One region of the Zoogloea oryzae genome, then DNA from elsewhere that is predicted to be linked to it. Evidence: predicted binding sites of a transcription regulator. Region 1 holds the regulator's gene; each other region holds the start of a gene.
What was found. Region 1 encodes sigma-54, which starts transcription at its own class of promoters, with help from an activator protein. Its sites were predicted from a motif close to TGGCACGCTTNCTGCTNA; they were not measured.
Positions count from the first base shown of each region.

Region 2: the regulator sigma-54 is predicted to act here: its motif matches at 1,219-1,236, upstream of QQK25_RS16645 (PEP-CTERM sorting domain-containing protein).
Region 3: the regulator sigma-54 is predicted to act here: its motif matches at 833-850, upstream of exaC (acetaldehyde dehydrogenase ExaC).
Region 4: the regulator sigma-54 is predicted to act here: its motif matches at 847-864, upstream of QQK25_RS19150 (dinitrogenase iron-molybdenum cofactor biosynthesis protein).

Region 1 is NZ_BSPX01000024.1:32,532-34,729, reverse strand. It holds gene hpf (ribosome hibernation-promoting factor, HPF/YfiA family) at 1-188, opposite strand, end outside; gene QQK25_RS09715 (RNA polymerase factor sigma-54) at 205-1,662, opposite strand; gene lptB (LPS export ABC transporter ATP-binding protein) at 1,678-2,198, opposite strand, start outside.
Region 2 is NZ_BSPX01000059.1:9,258-11,455, forward strand. It holds gene ubiD (4-hydroxy-3-polyprenylbenzoate decarboxylase) at 1-1,020, opposite strand, end outside; gene QQK25_RS16645 (PEP-CTERM sorting domain-containing protein) at 1,340-2,198, shown strand, end outside.
Region 3 is NZ_BSPX01000049.1:4,122-6,319, forward strand. It holds gene exaC (acetaldehyde dehydrogenase ExaC) at 1-778, opposite strand, end outside; gene bamE (outer membrane protein assembly factor BamE domain-containing protein) at 1,009-1,494, opposite strand; gene QQK25_RS15140 (branched-chain amino acid ABC transporter substrate-binding protein) at 1,601-2,198, shown strand, end outside.
Region 4 is NZ_BSPX01000078.1:12,282-14,479, reverse strand. It holds gene QQK25_RS19155 (SagB/ThcOx family dehydrogenase) at 1-752, opposite strand, end outside; gene QQK25_RS19150 (dinitrogenase iron-molybdenum cofactor biosynthesis protein) at 921-1,655, shown strand; gene QQK25_RS19145 (hypothetical protein) at 1,712-1,966, opposite strand; gene QQK25_RS19140 (flavodoxin) at 2,091-2,198, shown strand, end outside.

The sequences.
Region 1 (2,198 bases):
ACGTGGATGTCCTTGCCACGCACGTGAACGGTGACTTCGGCCTTCTGACGCAGCTTTTCCACCGAGAGGATCACGCCGACGCTGGTGACGTTGTCGAAATGACGGATCACGCGATCGAGCTTGGAGGAAACGTATTCGCGGATGGCCGGCGTAACTTCGACGTGATGCCCCGTGATGTTGAGGTTCATGGTTCTTACCTTTCTGTCAGATGGTTTTGCGCAGACTGACCGGCGGGATATCGAGGGACTCGCGGTACTTTGCGATGGTCCTGCGTGCCACGACGATACCCTGCTGGCCCAACAACTCGGCAATCTTGGCGTCGGACAAGGGTTTCTTCTTGTCTTCCGCGGCTACCAGCTGGCGAATCAGCGCCCGAATCGCCGTCGAGGAAGCCGCCCCACCGGTGTCGGTGGCGACGTGACTGCCGAAAAAATGTTTGAACTCGAAAATGCCTCTTGGTGTGGCCATGTACTTCTGGGTGGTCACCCGCGAGACGGTGGACTCGTGCAATTCCAACTGTTCGGCGATTTCACGCAGTGTCAGAGGGCGCATCGCCACATCGCCATAATCGAAGAACTGACGCTGCCGGTCAACGATCGCTTGCGACACACGCTGGATGGTGTCGAAGCGCTGTTGAACGTTCTTGATGAGCCAGCGGGCTTCCTGCAGGTGATTGGACAGGGAGCCACTGGCGCCGCGGTTGTCCCGCAGGATCTGGGCATAAAGCTGGTTGATGCGCAGCTTGGGCATCGCGTCCGGGTTGAGGTTCACAACCCAGGTGTTGCGCACCTTGCGGACGATGACATCCGGCACCACGTAGCGGATGTCGGACTGGGCGAAGCGGGCGCCGGGCCGGGGGTTGAGGTCGAGGATCAGGGCGTGGGCTTCGCGCAGCTCGTCGTCGGTGCAGCGCAGCGCGCGCTTGAGCTTGAGGTAGTCGCGGGCGGCGAGGAGCTCGAGGTGTTCGGCGACGATGGCCAGCGCCAGCTCGCGTTCGCGGCTGGGCGGCAGGGCGCGCAGCTGCAGGCCGAGGCATTCGCCGATGTCGGCGGCGCCGATCCCGCAGGGGTCGAGGCTCTGGATGTGGCGCAGGGCGATCGTGAGGTCGTCCAGATCCACTTCGAGTTCGGGCGGCAGCAGCGGCAGGAGGTCTTCCAGGGCCTGGCTGAGGTAGCCGTCGTCGTCGAGGGCCTCGATCATGAAGCGGGTGAGGGCCCGGTCGCGGTCGGACAGCTGGGTGAGGGCGATCTGGGCGTCCAGGTGGTCGCGCAGGGTGGTGACCGTGGCCTGGAGATCCTGGAAATCGTTGTCGTCGTCATCGTCCCGCGAGCCGCTGCCGGAGCCCTGCCAGTCGCCGCCTTCGGCGAAGTCGAACTCCCGGTCGGTGTCGCGTTCGCGCTGGTCGGATTCGCGGGCCTGCTCCTGCTCGCGCTCCTGGGCGGCCTCGCTGCCGGCGGGGGCGGCCGGGCCAGGGGCTTCGAGACGGCTGGAGCCGAGGTTCGACTCCGGCTCGTCCCGCTCGATCATCGGGTTCTCGAGGAGGATCTTCTCGATCTCCTGGTTGAGCTCGAGGGTCGATAGCTGTAGCAGCTTGATGGACTGCTGCAGCTGCGGGGTGAGCGCGAGATGCTGGGAGAGTTTGAGCTGGAGGCTGGGCTTCATGACAACAATGATGCCTTAAAGCCGGAAGTGCTCGCCGAGGTAAACCTGACGGACCTGTTCATTCCGGACGATCTCTTCAGGGCGGCCGCTGGCCAGCACTTCGCCGGCATTGATGATGAAGGCGCGGTCGCAGATGCCAAGGGTTTCGCGGACGTTGTGGTCGGTGATGAGCACGCCGATCCCTTTTTCCTTGAGGAAGCGGATGATCTTCTGGATGTCGATCACGGCGATCGGGTCGACGCCGGCGAAGGGCTCGTCGAGGAGGATCAGCCGCGGGTCGGAGGCGAGGGCGCGGGCGATCTCGCAGCGCCGGCGTTCGCCGCCGGAGAGGGAGATCGCGGTGTTGTCGCGCAGGTGTTCGATGCCCAGTTCGCCGAGGAGCTGCTCGAGGCGCTCGGCCATCTCGGTCTTGGTGAGCTTCTGCAGTTCGAGCACGGCCTGGATGTTCTCGGCCACGGTGAGCTTGCGGAAGACGCTCATCTCCTGGGGCAGGTAGGACAGGCCGAGGCGGGCGCGCTGGTGGATCGGGCGATGGG
Region 2 (2,198 bases), on a different contig from region 1:
CTCGTTGAGCGCCACGCCCAGCATCGCCGGCTCGTCGGGCGGCTTGCCGGTGTAGGTGCTGTGGTAGATCGGGTCGCGCCGATGGGTGATGCGCTCGATGGTGAACACCGGAAACTCGGCCTGCTCGTTGTAGTAGCCGGTGTGGTCGCCGTAGGGGCCTTCGAGCGCGGTCTCACCCGGGTGGATCACGCCTTCGAGGATGATCTCGGCCGACGCCGGCACCTGCAGATCCGAGCCGATGCACTTCACCAGCTCGGTCTTGGCGCCGCGCAAGAGGCCGGCAAACTGGTATTCCGACAATGAATCGGGCACCGGCGTCACCGCACCGAGGATGGTCGCCGGATCACAGCCCAGCACCACCGCCACCGGGAAAGGCTGGCCCGGGTTGGCCTTCTGGTGCTCCAGGTAATCCAGCGCCCCGCCCCGGTGGGCGAGCCAGCGCATGATGACCTTGTTGGGGCCCAGCACCTGCTGGCGGTAGATGCCCAGGTTCTGGCGCGTCTTGCTGGGGCCGCGGGTCACCACCAGCCCCCAGGTGATCAGCGGCGCCACATCGCCCGGCCAGCAATGCTGGATCGGCAGGCTGCCCAGATCCACGTCCCGCCCTTCCTTCACCACCTGCTGGCACGGCGCCGACGACACCGTCTTGGGCGACATGTTGAGCACCTGCTTGAACACCGGCAGTTTCTCCCAGGCGTCCTTCAGCCCCTTGGGCGGCTCCGGCTCCTTCAGGAAGGCCAGCAGCTTGCCCACCTCGCGCAGCGCGTTCTGCCAGTCCTCGCCGCTCTCGCCCATGCCCAGCGCCACCCGCTGAGGCGAGCCGAACAGGTTGGCCAGCACCGGCATGCGGTAGCCCTTCGGGTTTTCGAAGAGGATCGCCGGGCCGCCGGCGCGCAGCACCCGGTCGCAGATCTCGGTCATCTCCAGGTGAGGGTCGACCTCGGCCGTCACCCGGCGCAATTCACCCATCTGCTCCAGCCGGGCGATGAAGTCGCGTAGGTCAAGAATTTGCGTGCTCATGGAATCTCATGCCCCTCGGATAGCGGCCCTGCACAGGGCCCATATGGCGAAAGGTCGGAATGGTAATGCTGATTCCGATCCGCCGCTGCGATAAGGCAAATTTATCATTTAAATCATTTGTCGACGATTTTTACAAAATACGACCAAACCTTTACATAAAGATACACAACCCTTTGTCTTCGTTAATTTTTTCGTTTCAGGCACGCTTGTTGCTCAATTTAGGCACGGTACGCAAACCCGGGCAGGAAGACTCTGGCGCGCACCCCTTGCTCAAGCACCCTCATCGTCAATCGTCATTAATCAAGGAGTTACCCCGGTTATGAAAGCCAGCAAACTCTCCATGGCCGTGCTGCTTGCAGCGACTGGCCTCGTGGCAGGCGGCGCCAATGCTGCTGCCATCATCGACAACGGCACCGTGCAGATCGGCGTCCGCGACCTGGGCGATCTGAACGTCAGCGGCGGCACCAGCGCGGCGGGCAGCGGCACCACCATCGTCGGCCTGCGCTCGATGGCCACCAACTCCGACTCCACCTCGCCGGGCTGCACCTGCGAAGGCTGGGGCGTCGGCATCGCCAGCACCGGCCAGGCCGGCTACGCCAACAGCTCGGTCGGCACCGCCAACCTGTCGCTGGTCAGCTTCACCTCCACCGCCAACAGTGCGGTCTCGGTGGTGAACGTGCTGAACTCGGCCGGCGCTGCGATCCTGCAGGTCACCCACGACTACCACCCCCTGGCCACCACGCCCTACCTGTACGAAACCGTCGTCAAGATCACCAACCTGACCGGCGCCGATCTGGCCGCCGGCGACCTGGTCTACCGTCGCGTGATGGACTGGGACATCCCCAGCCCGGGCAATGAATCCGTCAGCATCCAGGGCGTGCCCGCGCTGCTCGGCATCGCCAACGGCAGCAACATCCGCAAGACCGACAACAACGGCTTCAACTCGGGCAACCCGTTCTCGTTCACGTCCTACGGCCTGACGAACACCAACTACGTGAACTCCCGCAGCGGCAACCTGCAAGGCTCTGCGAGTTCCGACCAAGGCGCCCTGTTCGACTTCGAATTCGAAGCCCTGGCCAATGGCGCTACCCGCGTGTTCGCCACCTACTACGGCGTGGCCCCGAACAAGGCGACCGCCGATGCCGCCCGCAGCCTGGTCGATGGCGACGCCTCCACCG
Region 3 (2,198 bases), on a different contig from region 1:
TGGCGGGGATCAGGCTGGTGGCGGCGGCCTGGGCGATCACGCGGCCGGTGGCGGTGGAGCCGGTGAAGGCGATCTTGGCGATGCGGCGGCTGGTGGCCAGCGGCATGCCGGCTTCACGGCCGTAGCCATTGACGATGTTCAGCACGCCCGGCGGCAGCAGGTCGGCGATCAGTTCGGTCAGGATCAGGATCGAGATCGGGGTGGATTCGGCGGGCTTCAGGACCACGCAGTTGCCGGCGCCGATGGCGGGGGCCAGCTTCCAGGCGGCCATCAGGATCGGGAAGTTCCAGGGGATGATCTGGCCGACGACGCCCAGGGGCTCGTGGAAGTGGTAGGCGACGGTGTTCTCGTCGATCTCGGAGATGCCACCTTCCTGGGCGCGCAGGCAACCGGCGAAGTAGCGGAAGTGGTCGACAGCCAGGGGGATGTCGGCGTTCAGGGTTTCGCGGATGGCCTTGCCGTTATCGACGGTCTCGGCGTAGGCGAGCTTCTCGATGTTGGCTTCGAGGCGGTCGGCGATCTTCAGGAGGAGGTTGGCACGCTCGGCAGCCGGGGTGCGACCGAACTTGTCGGCAGCAGCGTGGGCGGCGTCCAGGGCCAGTTCCACGTCTTCGGCGCCGGAGCGGGCAGCCTGGGTGTAGGGCTTGCCGGTGATCGGGGTGATGACGTCGAAGTACTCACCCTTGACCGGGGCAACCCACTTGCCGCCGATGAAGTTGTCGTACTTGGACTTGTATTGAACCTTGGCGTCTGCAGAACCGGGCAGTGCATACAGCATGGAAGTCTCCTCCTGAATTTGATCGAAAACGCTTCGTGCAGCGTTGACGTCTATTCAGCAGGGCGCGTGCCAGCAGGCAATCAAGTCGGCCTATGTGGTCAAAAGTCTTGTTTATCAGCCGCTTGGAGAACGGGCGGAAAAATGCTGCGCCGCGGCGGACTGTGCTGCGAAGTGTCCAATATCTGAACAGGTGCTCCATGCCATGTGCACGCTGGAGCACCTGCCGGGGTTCAATTGCTCTTTTGTTCGGTCGAACGGCTGGTGCCGGTGACCACGCCGGCCTCGTCAAAATGGACGTTGAAGAAGACGTTGGCGTTGAATTCCGGCGGCAGGCGCCAGTCCCACACTTCTTCCTTCTTGAGGGCGAACTTCTGCACCGAACGCGGCTTGCCCAGCAGGCGGCGCACCTGGTCCTTCGTCCAGCCGGGCTGGACGCGGGCGAAGTTGGCGGGGGTGAGCACGTTCTCGATGCTGCGCAGGATGTTGTCTGGCCCTACGGTGATCATGAAGCATTCGGTGCCCTGGGGCTGGCGGGTGTATTCCCAGGTCACGCTGCCATCGTCGTTGCGCCATTCGATGCCGGGCGTGCCGAACTTGTCGCGTACGTCGTAGCCGGTGGATACGCCGGGTTTGAGGTCTTTCATGTTGACCGCGTCGCAGCCCGCGAGCCCAACGAGGGCCAGGGCGCCAAGAAGGAAAGACAGCAGTTTACGCATCGGAGGGTCTCCCGCGGTGTCGAGGTGGCGGCAACCCGCCAAAATGGCCGGGCTTGGTTACAATCAGCCCATTCTGGCATGAACACCCTTTGTGGAGGATGAACAGGTGAAACGCTCCGTGACGATGCTGGCCGTGGCCGGTGTGACGATGGCCGCGAGCACCGCGGTGCTCGCCGACGTGGTGGTCAAGATTGGTTTTGCCGGCCCGCTCACCGGGCCGATTTCCCACGTGGGCAAAGACGAGCAGTTCGGCGCCCAGCTGGCGCTGGAGGATGCCAACGCGAAGGGTGTGACCCTCGGCGGCCAGAAAGCCCGGTTCGAGCTGATGGCCGAGGACGACCAGGCCGACCCGCGCACCGCCACCACCGTCGCCCAGCGGCTGGTGGATGCCGGCGTGAAGGGCGTGGTCGGGCATGTCACCTCCGGCGCCGCGATCCCCGCCTCGCGCATCTACGAGCAGGGCGGCGTGCCCGCGGTCACGCCGTCGTCCACCACCCCCAAGCTGACCCGCCAGGGCTTCAAGACCACCTACCGGGTCATCGCCAACGATATCCAGCAGGGCAACGCGATGGCCCGCTTTGCGGTGGATGTGCTGAAGGCCCAGCGCATCGCGGTGATCGACGACCGTACCGCCTACGGCCAGGGCCTGGCCGACGCGCTGGTCGACAGCCTCAAGCAGCGCGGCGTGAAGCCGGTGGGGCGCG
Region 4 (2,198 bases), on a different contig from region 1:
ATGCCCGGCGCGCGAATCGCCAGCAGGATCTCGGGCTCCTCATCCTCGGTGAAGGAGAAGCGCCCGGTGGGGAAGTCTTCCTCCCGATCCAGCCCCATCAGTCCGGCGAGGGTGCCCGAGGGCAGGGTGAGCGGCGCCACCTCCCAACCCAGCAGCGCGGCGGCGTAGGCCAGCGCCGCCACCGCGTGGCCTACGTCCAGCTGGCAGTAGCGGAAGGCCCGCTCGCCGTATTTCCAGGCTTCGCGCCACATCACGCTGGAGAGCCCCACTGCCAGCCAGTGGCTGCCGTCCGCCTCAACGAGAGCGCGGCCCTCCAACGCGTGCGCCTCCGGATCGTAGTGATGCAGCCCGTCGGCCACGCCCGGCACGCCGGTGGCCAGCACGTAGGCTTCGACCGGATGCAGGTTGCCCGATGATGGATTGCAGCGCAGCGCCCAGCGGTTGGGGCCCCAGCTCTTCCAGGCGGAGAGCCCGAAGGCCAGCTCCAGTAGCGCACCGAGGCTGGTCGCGTCCGCCGGGATGGGCGTTGCCGGCGGCACATCCAGATCGCCGAAGGGCCGCTCGAAGCGGTCGGCGGCCAGGGGCAGCAGCGCTACCGGCGCACCGGCGTAGTGCCGGAAGGCGGCGGGCTGGGCGTCCCAGTCGAGCTGACCGGGGCCTTCGGCGAAGGCCTCGAAACGGTGGCGGGTGCGGGCGTGGTAGGCGGCGAGCGGGTTGTCGGGGGCGACGGGGTTTTGTGGGATATCCGACACGATTGGCGTTTCCGGTGGGTTTGAGCTTCTTTTAGCAAAGGCCATGCCTGCGAGAAATCAAGCAGTTAGCGACGCGCGGGCGCTGGCGCGCGGCTGGCACCATCTCTGCATGGGGAAGGGGAAAACACCCACAACACCCAACAACCCCCACTTCGCAGAGACCCAACCATGGATACCAGAACCAAGCCCCCGGTGACCCGGGAAGCCGCCCTGCGCATCGCCCTGGCGGCCCGGGCCATGCCCAACGCGTCCTTGTCGAGCCTGATCGAGCTGCTGCAGCGCCGGCTGGGTGACGAGATCGACGAGGAGATGCTCCGTCAGGTGACGGTGACAATGCTCAAGACCGGCTTCGCCAGCGCGGATGGCGAGGAGGACGGCGAAGACATCGGGATCGGTCTTGAAGCCATGAAGCTGGCGGTGCGCATCCTGTGGGGCGACACCCAGGGCGACGACTCGCTGCCCAAGATCCAGCCCTACGACGAGGGCGACATGCCCGGCTCGGTGCGGGTGGCGGTGGCTTCGGACAAGGGCGACACGCTCTCCGGCCACTTCGGTTCGTGCCTGCGCTTTCTGGTGTATCAGGTGTCGCCCGACGAGATCCGCCTGGTGGACATCCGCGACACGATGGACGCCGACCTCGCCGAGGACAAGAACCTGTGGCGCGCCCAGCTCATCGGCGATTGCCACGTGTGCTACGTGGTGTCGATTGGCGGCCCGGCGGCGGCCAAGGTGATCCGCGCCGACATCTACCCCATCAAGATCGCCGACGGCGGCCCGGCGCTGGAGATCGTCTCGCAGTTTCAGAAGGCGATGGTCGATTCGCCCCCGCCCTGGCTGCTCAAGGTGCTGGGCGTGGCGGCGGAAAAGCGCCTCAAGAACTACAGCGCCCAGGAAGAGGAATGAGGCTCCCGGCGCTTTGCGGCACCGGCCGGGCGTTTGCCCGGCCAGCAGCCTCGGCCCTACACCCGCGCCATCTGGGCCGGCGACAGCCCCACCTGGGTGGTGAGCGTGCCTTCGTCGCCGTTCCACCACAGGGCCACCCAGGCGGTGCCGTCCGGGTCGATGCGTTCGACCTCGCAGACGGCGCCGACCATGTCCTCGAACATGATCAGTTCGTCCTCGTCCAGATCGGGGTCGAGGGTGATGTCGAGGACGCGGACCGGATCGCCGATGGCGACGGGCGTGCCCTTGTGGTCGATGGTGGTGGCTGGCATGGCTGGCTCCGTGGGGTTGGCTTGAATGTGCCCGGTCGTGTCGGCAAACCGACAGCCGCCGGGGTTTTGAACGGTGGCGTGCAACAGGCGTGCCACCCCGTCTGATCGAAGCTCGGGAGCGAACATGAACAAGATTGGCCTTTTCTTCGGCACCGAAACCGGCACCACCCGCCTGGTGGCCAAGAAGCTGCACAAGAAGATCGGCGAGGACGTCTGCGACAAGCCGATCAAC